2 regions of the Streptomyces sp. NPDC029151 genome follow, and region 2 is predicted to be linked to the other one. Evidence: predicted binding sites of a transcription regulator. Region 2 holds the regulator's gene; the other holds the start of a gene.

Region 1 (3,370 bases), on a different contig from region 2:
CGTACACCGCCTTCCTCAGCGACTACCTGGTGAAGGACGACTACGGCTACTTCCGCAGAATGCGCTCCTACGGCAACACCCTCAACAACCACACCCTGCACCACCCCTACCTGCCGGGCCTGACCTACGAGGAGCAGAAGGACGAGATCTGCGGCATGCAGGCCGTCATGAAGAAGGAGTTCGGCAAGGCGCCCACCGTCTTCCGGCCGCCGTACGGCAACTACAACCAGGACACCCTGGTCGCCGCGAAGGAGTGCGGCATCCGGTACGCGCCCATCTGGAACGAGGAGGTCTTCGTCGACCACTGGGAGTACCGCGAGGACGACCGGCGGCTGCGCCCCGGCGACATCGTCCTCACCCACTTCCGCGGCCGGGACGACTGGGACGGCACGATGGTGGACGACATGCGCCGCTTCCTGAACAAGGTCACGCGCGAGGGCTACGCCGTGGCCCGCCTGGAGGACTACCTGTGAGGCGCCTGCGGGGCCCTGCGGCGGTCATCGCCACGGCCCTGCTCCTCACGGGCTGCGCCCAGTCCGTCGACCCCATCGAGCGCCTCGGCAAGAAGGCCGCCGAAGGGGTACGCCCGCACACCACCGGCCCCGGCCGCGCCTACCGCGCCTGGGGCCTGACCCGCCCGCTCGCCCGCTCCCCGGTGCCCCCGGCCCGCCCGCTCGCCGGGCGCGCCACGGCCCACGGCCTGCCCCCGGTCCTCGACCACGTCCCCACCCGCGACCCGGTCGTCTTCCTCACCTACGACGACGGCTCCGACCGCGACCCCCGCTTCACCGACATGGTCCGCGACCTCCGCCTCCCGGTCACCCTGTTCCTCACCGACAGCGTCGCCGCCCCCGGCTACGGCCACTTCGCCCGGCTGCACGCGCTCGGCGCCGGCATCGAGAACCACACCGTCGACCACCGCGCGCCGGCCGGACTGCCGTACGCCGGCCAGCGCGCCGGGATCTGCGGCCAGCAGGACCGCCTCCGCGCCCGCCTCGGCGTCCGCCCCCGCCTCTTCCGCCCGCCCTACGGCTCCTACGACCGCACCACCCTGCGCGCGGCGGCCGGCTGCGGCATCTCCGCACTCGTCCTGTGGCGCGCCGCCCTCACCCCGGCGGGCCTCGCCTACACCCACGGCCCCCACCGCCTGCGCCCCGGCGACATCGTCCTGGTGGGCCCCGACGAGACCCCGGGCCCACCGCTGCGGGACCGCACGGTACGGGTGCTGAGGGAGGTGCAGGGGGAGGGGATGACGGTGGGCCGGCTGGAGGACTACGTGGGCTGACCGGCGCAGCCGGGCGGAGACCGGCGGGGACAGCGGGGCGGCACCGGGCCGCCGGGGCACCCGCGCGCGCCGTTCCCGGCCGACGCGACGCACGGCAATTGGCACTCCGCTTGACCGAGTGCTAATCGCGGTCATAGTCTCGGCTCTGGCACTCCCCCCTGGAGAGTGCCAACAAACGCGACGGGCAGGTCCGGCACCCGCGACGACGGATCCACCTGGTCGCCACCTCAGACAGTTAACCCCGTGAGATCTCCGAAGGGGGAGGTCGGATCGTGACGACCGCCAGCTCCAAGGTTGCCATCAAGCCGCTCGAGGACCGCATCGTGGTCCAGCCGCTGGACGCCGAGCAGACCACGGCCTCTGGCCTGGTCATCCCGGACACCGCGAAGGAGAAGCCCCAGGAGGGCGCCGTCCTCGCCGTGGGCCCGGGCCGGTTCGAGAACGGCGAGCGTCTGCCGCTCGACGTCAAGGTCGGCGACGTCGTCCTCTACAGCAAGTACGGCGGCACCGAGGTGAAGTACAACGGCGACGAGTACCTCGTCCTCTCGGCTCGCGACGTGCTCGCGATCATCGAGAAGTAATCACCTCAAGCGACTCTCTGCTTGAAGCTGCGCCCCTGGCCCCCGCGAATCGATAAGAAGCCGGGCGCCCGGGGCGCGGCGTTTTTCACCCACAGATTTCCGAGAGGGCTCCCGCTGCCATGGCGAAGATCCTGAAGTTCGACGAGGACGCCCGTCGCGCCCTTGAGCGCGGCGTCAACAAGCTTGCCGACACCGTCAAGGTGACGATCGGCCCCCGCGGCCGCAACGTCGTCATCGACAAGAAGTTCGGCGCCCCGACCATCACCAACGACGGTGTCACGATCGCCCGCGAGGTCGAGATCGAGGACCCGTACGAGAACCTGGGCGCCCAGCTGGTGAAGGAGGTGGCGACCAAGACCAACGACATCGCCGGCGACGGCACCACCACCGCCACGGTCCTCGCCCAGGCGCTGGTCCGCGAGGGTCTGAAGAACGTCGCCGCGGGTGCCTCCCCGGCCGCCCTGAAGAAGGGCATCGACGCCGCGGTCAAGGCCGTCTCCGAGGATCTGCTGGCCTCCGCCCGCCCGATCGACGAGAAGTCCGACATCGCCGCCGTCGCCGCGCTGTCCGCCCAGGACCAGCAGGTCGGCGAGCTGATCGCCGAGGCGATGGACAAGGTCGGCAAGGACGGTGTCATCACCGTCGAGGAGTCCAACACCTTCGGTCTGGAGCTGGACTTCACCGAGGGCATGGCCTTCGACAAGGGCTACCTGTCGCCGTACTTCGTGACGGACCAGGAGCGCATGGAGGCCGTCCTCGACGAGCCGTACATCCTCATCACGCAGGGCAAGATCGCCGCCATCGCGGACCTGCTGCCGCTGCTGGAGAAGGTCATCCAGGCCGGCTCCTCCAAGCCGCTGCTGATCATCGCCGAGGACGTCGAGGGCGAGGCCCTGTCGACCCTGGTCGTCAACAAGATCCGCGGCACCTTCAACGCCGTCGCGGTGAAGGCCCCCGGCTTCGGCGACCGCCGCAAGGCGATGCTGCAGGACATGGCCGTCCTCACCGGCGCCACCGTCATCTCCGAGGAGGTCGGCCTCAAGCTCGACCAGGTCGGCCTCGACGTGCTCGGCTCCGCCCGCCGCGTCACCGTCACCAAGGACGACACCACGATCGTCGACGGCGCCGGCAAGTCCGAGGACGTGCACGGCCGCGTCGCGCAGATCAAGGCCGAGATCGAGAACACGGACTCCGACTGGGACCGCGAGAAGCTCCAGGAGCGCCTCGCGAAGCTGGCCGGCGGCGTGTGCGTGATCAAGGTCGGCGCCGCCACCGAGGTGGAGCTGAAGGAGAAGAAGCACCGTCTGGAGGACGCCATCTCCGCGACCCGCGCCGCGGTCGAGGAGGGCATCGTCTCCGGTGGTGGCTCCGCCCTGGTCCACGCCTCCAAGGTCCTGGACGGCAACCTGGACAAGGCCGGCGACGAGGCCACCGGTGTCGCGGTCGTCCGCAATGCCGTGGTCGAGCCGCTGCGCTGGATCGGCGAGAACGCCGGCCAGGAGGG
Region 2 (3,370 bases):
CCCGCCGCAGCCGCCGTCCCGCGCCGGAGGCCCGCCGCGGCCGCCGTCCCGCGCCGGAGGCCCGCCGCGGCCGCCGTCCCACGTCGGAGGCCCGCCGCAGCCGCCGTCCCGCGCCGGAGGCCCGCAGCCGCGCCCGGCCTCCGCTCACCCCACACCGAACCGCCTCGCCAGTTCGTCCCGCTGTCGTCGTACGAAGTCCGCGTCCACCACCGCTCCGTGGCCGGGTACGTACAGCGCGTCCTCGCCGCCGAGGGACAGCAGGCGGTCGAGGGCGTCCGGCCAGCGGGACGGGACCGCGTCCGGGCCCGCCTGGGGCTCGCCGGACTCCTCCACCAGGTCGCCGCAGAAGACCACCTCCGGATCGCCCGGCACCAGGACCGCGAGGTCGTACGCGGTGTGGCCGGGGCCCACGTTGGCCAGCAGCGCCTGGCGACCGCCGCCGAGGTCGAGGGTCCACTCGCCGGAGACCAGGTGCCGGGGGGCGGTCAGGGCCTCCACGGCCTCGTCGGCGTCGGCCACCGGCAGCCCGTTGCGGACCGCGTCCAGACGCAGCTCGTCGCGCTCGTGCGTCAGCGCGGCGTCCACCCCCACCGCCCCGTACAGCTCCGCCCCCGCGAACGCCGCCGCGCCGAAGACGTGGTCGAAGTGGGGGTGGGTGAGCGCGAGATGGGTCACACCGCCGCCCGCCAGCCGCTCGGCCCGCGCGCGCAGCCGGGCCCCCTCCGCCAGGCTCGAACCGGCGTCCACGAGGAGGGTCGTGCCCTCCCCCAGGACCAGCCCCGCCGTGCAGTCCCAGCCGGGCAGCCGGCACCGCCCCACCCCGGCGGTCAGCCGCTCCCACCCCAGCTCTTCCCAAGTCACGGTCATACCCGCGACGCTAGCGGTACGACCCCGTACCGCGGCCCGACCTTGCCCAGTGTGCACCCGACAGCCGTACACTGGGCCGGGGATCGCTGGCACTCGCGTGGGAAGAGTGCCAGGCGGAGGACCCGAAGGGACGAGGGGACGACATGCTGGAGGTGCGCGCGGATGCTGAGTGAACGCAGGCTTCAGGTACTGCGCGCCATCGTCCAGGACTACGTGGGCACCGAGGAGCCGGTCGGGTCGAAGGCCCTGACCGAGCGGCACAACCTCGGCGTCTCCCCGGCGACCGTCCGCAACGACATGGCGGCCCTGGAGGACGAGGGGTACATCGCCCAGCCGCACACCAGTGCCGGGCGCATCCCCACCGACAAGGGCTACCGGCTGTTCGTGGACAAGCTCGCGGGCGTGAAGCCGATGACCGCGCCCGAGCGCCGCGCCATCCAGAACTTCCTGGAGGGCGCCGTCGACCTCGACGACGTCGTGGCGCGGACCGTGCGGCTGCTCGCCCAGCTCACGCGGCAGGTCGCCGTCGTGCAGTACCCGTCGCTGACCCGGTCCACGGTCCGGCACGTCGAGCTGCTCTCGCTCGCTCCGGCGCGCGTGATGCTCGTGCTGATCACGGACACCGGCCGGGTCGAGCAGCGCATGGTCGACTGCCCGGCGCCGTTCGGCGAGGCCTCGCTGGCGGATCTGCGGGCGCGGCTGAACAGCCGGGTCGCCGGCCGCCGTTTCGCGGACGTGCCGAAGCTGCTGGAGGACCTGCCGGACGCCTTCGAGCCGGAGGACCGCGGTACGGTCTCCACGGTGCTCTCCACTCTTCTGGAGACACTCGTGGAGGAGAACGAGGAGCGGTTGATGATCGGCGGCACCGCCAATCTGACCCGTTTCGGACATGACTTCCCCCTCACGATCCGGCCCGTCCTGGAGGCACTGGAGGAGCAGGTCGTGCTCCTCAAGCTCCTCGGCGAGGCGAAGGACCCGGGCGTGACCGTGCGCATCGGCCACGAGAACGCCCACGAAGGACTCAACTCCACCTCCGTCGTGTCGGTCGGCTACGGTTCTGGCGGCGAGGCGGTTGCCAAGCTCGGCGTGGTCGGACCGACCCGCATGGACTACCCGGGAACGATGGGAGCGGTACGCGCAGTGGCACGGTACGTCGGACAGATCCTGGCGGAGTCGTAAGTGGCCACGGACTACTACGCCGTTCTCGGCGTGCGCCGCGACGCGTCGCAGGATGAGATCAAGAAGGCGTTCCGTCGGCTCGCTCGCGAGCTGCACCCGGACGTCAACCCCGATCCGAAGACCCAGGAGCGGTTCAAGGAGATCAACGCCGCTTACGAGGTGCTGTCGGACCCGCAGAAGAAGCAGGTCTACGACCTCGGCGGCGACCCGCTCTCCCAGTCGGGCGGGGCCGGCGCGGGCGGCTTCGGCGCCGGCGGCTTCGGCAACTTCTCCGACATCATGGACGCGTTCTTCGGTACGGCGTCGCAGCGCGGGCCGCGCTCGCGCACCCGGCGCGGCCAGGACGCGATGATCCGGATCGAGGTGGAGCTGGACGAGGCGGCCTTCGGGACCACCAAGGACATCCAGGTCGACACCGCGATCGTCTGCAACACCTGCAACGGCGAGGGAGCCGCCCCCGGCACCTCCGCGCAGACGTGTGACATGTGCCGCGGCCGGGGTGAGGTCTCCCAGGTCACCCGGTCCTTCCTGGGCCAGGTCATGACCTCCCGCCCGTGCCCCCAGTGCCAGGGCTTCGGCACGGTCGTGCCGACCCCGTGCCCGGAGTGCGCCGGCGACGGCCGGGTCCGCTCGCGGCGGACCCTGACCGTGAAGATCCCGGCCGGTGTCGACAACGGCACCCGGATCCAGCTCGCCGGCGAGGGCGAGGTCGGCCCCGGCGGCGGCCCGGCCGGCGACCTGTACGTCGAGATCCACGAGCTGCCGCACCCGACGTTCCAGCGGCGCGGTGACGACCTGCACTGCACGGTCACCATCCCCATGACGGCGGCGGCCCTCGGCACCAAGGTGCCGCTGGAGACGCTGGACGGCATGGAGGAGGTCGACATCCGGCCCGGCACCCAGTCCGGCCAGTCGATCCCGCTGCACGGCCGGGGCGTCACGCATCTGCGCGGCGGCGGCCGGGGCGACCTGATCGTGCACGTCGAGGTGACCACCCCGACCAAGCTGGACCCCGAGCAGGAGCGACTGCTGCGCGAGCTGGCCAAGCTGCGCGGCGAGGAGCGGCCGCAGGGGCAGTTCCAGCCCGGTCAGCAGGGGCTGTTCTCCCGGCTGAAGGACGCGTTCAACGGGCGCTGACGTGGCCCGCGGGGCCGGCCGGGACGTGCGGGGACCGGCCCCGGGCCGGCGCGGCCGGGCCGGTCGGCGGAGGCTGTTCCCCGGCCCGGAGGACGCGTTCGGCGGGCGCTGCCCCTGACCGTCCCCCGACCGTCGGGGAACGCCGGGCGGCGGCGTACGGAGGGCTCCCGCCCCGTGTGCCAGGGGC

The links. Region 2 encodes HrcA, which represses chaperone genes, less so after heat shock. Its sites were predicted from a motif close to TTNGCACTCNGNNNNNCNGAGTGCNAA; they were not measured.
Region 1: a site for HrcA is predicted at 1,384-1,410, ahead of groES (co-chaperone GroES). Genes of this name have one in related genera too.

Annotation. Positions count from the first base shown of each region.
Region 1 covers NZ_JBVHWQ010000004.1:453,165-456,534, reverse strand. The annotation lists gene ACZ4VF_RS18520 (polysaccharide deacetylase family protein) at 1-473, shown strand, start outside; gene ACZ4VF_RS18515 (polysaccharide deacetylase family protein) at 470-1,285, shown strand; gene groES (co-chaperone GroES) at 1,558-1,866, shown strand; gene groL (chaperonin GroEL) at 1,986-3,370, shown strand, end outside.
Region 2 covers NZ_JBVHWQ010000002.1:960,460-963,829, reverse strand. The annotation lists gene ACZ4VF_RS12105 (MBL fold metallo-hydrolase) at 145-867, opposite strand; gene hrcA (heat-inducible transcriptional repressor HrcA) at 1,030-2,046, shown strand; gene dnaJ (molecular chaperone DnaJ) at 2,047-3,183, shown strand.